Regions from separate parts of the Carnobacterium sp. FSL E2-0243 genome, predicted to be linked through region 1. Evidence: a T-box and tRNA genes for the amino acid it is inferred to sense, from the RefSeq annotation. Region 1 holds a T-box; the other holds one or more tRNA genes.
What was found. The T-box of region 1 lies ahead of leuS (leucine--tRNA ligase). A T-box ahead of a tRNA ligase gene usually reads a tRNA of that ligase, here a tRNA-Leu.
Positions count from the first base shown of each region.

Region 2: it has a tRNA-Leu gene. The T-box ahead of leuS (leucine--tRNA ligase) is inferred to sense a tRNA for this amino acid. The anticodon was not compared.

Region 1 covers NZ_JBBOPM010000001.1:2,408,544-2,411,762, forward strand. The annotation lists gene leuS (leucine--tRNA ligase) at 1-1,286, opposite strand, end outside; T-box leader at 1,418-1,666, opposite strand; gene fumC (class II fumarate hydratase) at 1,818-3,203, shown strand.
Region 2 covers NZ_JBBOPM010000001.1:2,894,427-2,897,645, reverse strand. The annotation lists gene MHI00_RS13760 (Tex family protein) at 1-170, shown strand, start outside; gene MHI00_RS13755 (GyrI-like domain-containing protein) at 266-754, shown strand; gene MHI00_RS13750 (SprT family protein) at 870-1,334, shown strand; tRNA gene MHI00_RS13745 (tRNA-Leu) at 1,398-1,481, shown strand; gene MHI00_RS13740 (lysozyme) at 1,827-2,771, shown strand.

The sequences.
Region 1 (3,219 bases):
ACTGGAATTGGTTCACCCCAATAACGTTGACGAGAAAACAGCCAATCGCGTAGACGATACGTGATTTCTTTCTTGCCATGACCGTTTTCTTCTAACCATTTATTCATGACTTCAATCGCTGTTTCTTTATCTAACCCATCTAAAAATCCAGAATTAACATGGACTCCATCACCAGTATAAGGTTCTTCAGCAACATTTCCACCTTCTAAAACAGGGATAATAGTTAAATTGAAGGTTTTTGCAAATTCATAATCGCGTTCATCATGAGCTGGAACGGCCATAATCGCACCAGTACCATAGGTCGCTAATACATAGTCTGCAATCCAAATTGGAATCTCTTGACCATTAACTGGATTTACAGCATAAGCACCTGTAAAGACACCCGTTTTCGATTTTGCTAAATCAGTTCGATCCAAATCTGTTTTTAAACTAACTTCAGTAATATACGCTTCAACAGCTTCTTTTTGTTCAGGAGTTGTGATTTCTTTAACCAAATCTAACTCTGGAGCTAGCACAGCATAAGTCGCTCCGAACAAAGTATCTGGGCGTGTTGTAAAAACAGTAAAATCTTCAGATCTATCTTTAATTTTAAAGGTTACATTTGCACCAACTGACTTACCAATCCAATTTCGTTGCATATCTTTAATGCTTTCAGGCCAATCTACAGTCTCTAAATCGTCTAGTAAGCGTTCTGCGTATGCCGTAATTTTAAGCATCCATTGTTTCATTGGTTTACGGTAAACTGGGAATCCTCCACGTTCACTTTTGCCATCAATGACTTCTTCATTTGCTAAAACGGTTCCCAATGCTGGACACCAGTTAACGGCAACTTCAGCTTCATAAGCCAAACCTTTTTCATAAAGTTTAGTAAAAATCCATTGAGTCCATTTATAATAATGAGGATCTGTTGTATTGATTTCGCGATTCCAATCATAACTAAATCCTAGTGAATTAATTTGACGACGAAACGTTCCAATATTGTGCTCTGTAAATTCAGCTGGATCATTACCTGTATCTAAAGCATATTGCTCAGCTGGCAAGCCAAAAGCATCCCATCCCATTGGATGTAAGACATTATAGCCTTGTGAACGTTTCATTCTTGCTAAAATATCCGTCGCTGTATAGCCTTCTGGATGTCCGACATGCAAGCCTTGGCCAGATGGGTAAGGGAACATATCTAGTGCATAAAAATTCTCTTTTTTTGGATCTTCAGTTGTATTGAAGCTATTATGGGCTGCCCAATATTTTTGCCATTTTTTTTCAATCGTTTTGTGATTATAACTCATTGTCTTTGTTCCTCTCTCCATCGTTATTTAGTTTGATACATTACTACTCAGTCACGGTCGAATTTAATCTATTTAACAACATAAAAAATTCGCCCTATGAACACCAAATAAAAATAACTCTTTTTTAGTGTTCATAGGACGAATTGACTGGACAATTTCGTGGTACCACCTATATTTTCTATAAGTAAATAAACTAGACTTATAGACTCCTCATACCTTTAACGCAGGCGCTACGACTTTTTCTATTTGCTAATCAACCAATGATTACGTTCAAAAAAGCGACTCACAAGGCGAGTTCATAATTTATCTTTGTACATTTCCACCAACCATGCACTCTCTATCAAAGATGCCTTACTACTATTCCTTTTCACTGTCTTTTCATGATATTGTCTATATTCTAACAAATATCTGCACCAGTTGCAAGATAGCTGAATCATTTATCTAAGTATTTTAATTTTCTAACTCCCATCTCGGTCTCTATCATGCTAAAATAGAGTGACATCCAAAATTAGAAATGGAGTGACAGATAAAATGCCCGATACTCACCAACAATACCGCATTGAAAAAGATTCTTTAGGAGAAATCAAAGTCGCAAATGATAAATTCTGGGGTGCCCAAACCGAACGCAGTCTGGCTAATTTTAAAATTGGAACTGAAAAGATACCAGCTTCCGTTATTTTAGCTTTTGCTCAATTAAAACGCGCTACTGCTATTGTCAACGAACAAAATAAGACTCTTGATCCACAGATTAAAGAGGCGATTGTTGCGGCAACAGACGCAATTTTGACGGGGGAATATATGGAGCATTTCCCACTTGTCACATGGCAAACTGGCAGTGGTACACAAAGTAATATGAATATGAATGAAGTCATTGCTCATTTAGCAAATCAACAATCTGAAGGCACAAACTTGACCATCCATCCTAATGACCATGTAAATATGTCGCAAAGTTCTAATGATACGTTTCCAACAGCAATGAATATTGCGGCTTATGATGCGGTTATTTCTGAATTAATTCCAGAATGTAAAAAAATGATTGAGGTTTTAGAAGAAAAAATAGAAGCTTATCAGAACCTAGTTAAAATTGGACGCACTCATCTGCAAGATGCAACACCTTTAACCTTTGGCCAAGAAATTAGTGGTTGGAAAACAATGATTGAACGTGGTCTGCATTTTATTGAAACGAGTAGTCAAAGTATATTAGAGTTAGCGATAGGTGGAACTGCTGTTGGGACTGGGTTAAATGCTCCTGCTGGCTTCGGTGAAGCTGTTGCCAATGAACTCAGCTTAGCTATGGGACATCCCTTTAAAAGTGCTCCAAATAAATTTTACGCCTTAACAAGTCATTCTGATTTAAGCTATACTCATGGTGCCATTCGTAGTTTGGCTAGTGATTTAATGAAAATCGCTAATGATGTACGCTGGTTAGCCAGTGGCCCCCGTAGCGGCATTGGTGAAATCACTATTCCAGCAAACGAACCTGGCAGTTCGATTATGCCTGGTAAAATCAATCCAACTCAGTCTGAGGCTCTCACAATGGTAGTTGCTCAAGTTATGGGAAATGATGTGACCATTAATGTAGCTGCTAGCCAAGGGAATTTTGAATTAAATGTTTATAAACCTGTTATTATTCTTAATTTTTTACAGTCTGTGACCTTATTAAGTGATGCTATGCGCTCTTTTAGACTGAATTGTTTAGTTGGTTTAGAAGCAAACGAAGCGGCTATGGGAACATTAGTTGAACGTTCACTAATGTTAGTTACTGCCTTAAGCCCACATATTGGTTATGAAAAAAGTGCAACGATTGCGAAAAAAGCGTTAGCTGAAAATCTATCCTTACGAGAATCTGCTCTTGCTTTAAATTTTGTCACAGAAGCTGAATTTGATTTATGGGTAGATGCTACTAAAATGATTTAACCACTAAAAAACCGAT
Region 2 (3,219 bases), 490 kb from region 1:
TTGGTGTGAAGCAAGATGGTATGGTGCATATTTCTAAATTAAGCAATGGCTATGTGAAACATCCAACTGATGTCGTAGCTGTTGGAGATGTTGTAACAGTGTGGGTGGATTCAATTGATCTGAAAAAAGGTCGAATTGCCTTAACAATGTTAAATCAAGAACAAAAATAAGTTAGTAGTGGAAAAAGTTGTGAAATGTAAATTTCATGACTTTTTTTCTAAATAAAATAAAGAAAATTTGGCGATTGGGATAGGAGGTTCATTAGGTGAATGTTCGAATTGAGGAACGTCCAACATTTAAAGTAGTAGGAGTTAAAGAAGAAATTAGTTTGAAAGATGGGGAAAATTTGTGGGAAATTCCTAAGTTTTGGGAACGAGTGAATCTAGATGGAACAGCTAATAAAATCAGTGATTTAAGCCATGGCGAACTCGGTGGCTTAGTAGGGATTTGTACAAATATGAGGGACCAAAGGATGGATTATTGGATTGGGGTTGCAACAACAGAAGCGACTCCCTTAGAATTTGAAGAAGTCGTGATTGAGGCTCAGATTTGGGCAGTTTTTGAGGTTGTCGGTCCTTTGCCAACGGCGATTCAAGCAGCTTGGAAATTTGTTTTTTCAGAGTGGTTGCCACATTCAGATTATCTTCATGCAGAAGGACCAGAAGTTGAATGGTATTCAATAGGAAATCCCACTGCTGAAAACTATGTAAGTGAAATTTGGATTCCAATTATGATGAAAGAGGCTACTAATTAAGTGGTCTCTTTTTTATAATTTGAATGCAATGGTTTAAACTTAGGTTGTTTTTTTCCCTAATATTTGATACATTATGTGATAGTATTTAAAAAGAAAAAGGAATGGATGAAGCTAGATGGAGCAAAAGGTGTTACAGCAATTAGTTGAACAGATTTCATTAGAATTTTTTGATAGGCCTTTTAAACATCAAGCAACATTTAATCCACGTTTAAGGACAACAGGTGGTCGTTATCATTTAAGGAGTCATGATTTAGATTTTAATTTGCAAGTGTTAGAGACTTTTGGTATGTCGGAGTTTATCGGTGTAATTAAGCATGAACTGTGTCATTATCATTTGCACTTGGCTAATCGCGGTTACCAGCATAAGGATGCTGATTTTAAAAGACTATTAAAAAAAGTGGGTGGTAGTCGATTTGTTCAATCGCTTCGTCAACCTGATAAGAAGAAAAAATTGTGGGTATATTGCTGTCAAAATTGTCAAAAAAATGTATATCGACAACGACGTTTTGATACAAAAAAGTATGTTTGTGGTGGCTGTCAAGGTAAATTAATTTTGCTGGAAAAACGGATTGAAGTTTAAGCAAGGCTGATTCTCTAATTGACAAAAAAATAAGAAGCTACTATACTTAAGAAGTTAGTTTCTGCGGTCATGGCGGAACGGCAGACGCGCCAGCTTGAGGGGCTGGTAGGGAATCTCCCTGTGTGGGTTCAAATCCCATTGACCGCATTTGTTTTCTAGGTTGCCTCAAATTTGGGTTGAATAGCAAAACTTAAATTTTCATTGGTGCACCATTTGTTTGATTATGATTATTTTAAATCCATCGCTTAACATAGACTATTTGCCTTTTTAAATAATAAAGAATAAAAGCTTCTTATACCAATTTAGGTATAAGAAGCTTTTATTCTTTGCTTATATATAGAATCAAAATATGTAAGCAATTTGTAATTAAGCGAGAATCTTTTTAATAAGTGTAGTTGGTAAAATATATTTATCACTTACTTAGTTGTAATAGTGATAAAGACATATGTCTACCATGGGCGCATGGATAAAAAGAAAAAGGAGAAGAGAAAAATGGCAAATGAGAACATGAAAATATCTCAAAATGGAAGAAATTTAATTAAAGAATTCGAAGGTATGGTATTAACAGCTTACCAAGATTCTGTTGGTGTATGGACAATTGGTTATGGACATACAAAAGGAGTCTATCCTGGAATGCAAATTTCAGAGCAACAAGCAAATGCGTTTCTTGATGAAGACATCAAGACGCATGCTGTAGGAATTTTCAATTTTGTTACGGTTCAATTGAATCAGAATCAATTTGATGCATTGGTTAGCTTTCATTTTAATTTAGGTCCATATATTTTACAAGGCTCAACACTGTTAACTTATATTAATAATAAAAATTGGCAAGTAGCTGCGAATGAGATGATGGCTTATGTGCATGCTGGGGGTCAAGTTTTACCTGGACTCGTTCGTAGACGGAAAGCTGAATCAGAATTATTTTTAAAAGCCGATATAGCAAAAAAAGTCACTAAATATTTCTGTGGAATAAATGTCGGTGCAGACTTCAAACAGGTTCAGGCGTATCGGGTTGCAATTAATAACCAATGGAAAATTGACTATTTGGATATTTATTATTATCAAGAAGGTAGTAATTGGTTTATTGGAATCAAAAACTTGAATTTTACTGGAGATGGAGGAGTACAAGCCTACCGAATGGCATTTAATAGTGTATTTGCAATTCCTTTTGATAAAATCACCTATTACTCGTATGAGGAACAAGCTTGGGAAGTGGGATACTTCGGAGTTTCTCTAACAGAGTATCAGCATTTACGTTTAAGAATGATGGCCAAAGGACTCCAGTTACGTGAAATCCAAACTGGAAAAAACCCAGATCGATATGATGTAGTCGCAATTAATTTATCTTTCAGAGATATCCAACATTATCGCTTGCAATTTATGAGTGAATTTGCTGATATCATTGTTGGAACACGTGTAACATATAAAGAAATGTAAAATAATATTTTAGTTTCTTTTAATAGTATATTTACGAAAAAGATTTCTCATTCTTAACCAAGTTTGAGAGGTCTTTTTTTCAAATTTGATCTATAAGTTTAGCCATAAATATAAATTATAAGCAGTAGAATAGCTTAATTATATGATGGTAACGCTTGCATTTTTCGTGAAATATGGTATATTATAAGTGTAAGGAGTTAGTAAATTCCCTACAAAAAGGACAGTTAGAAGAAACCTTGAGTGAGGTGGCTGTCGAAAAAAGTGCAATGTAAAAAGCCTAAGATAGGGGTATTTGCACAAAAAAAGAAAAGGAAGTGGGAGTTTGAGTACTCTTTACAAAATGAATACGGTCTAGCAAGTTTAAACGATTCGTGTGGACATAAGAACCACGAAGTAAGTGTTTGAAACAAACTTGCTAGGCTGTATTTGTTTATATACATAAATAAAT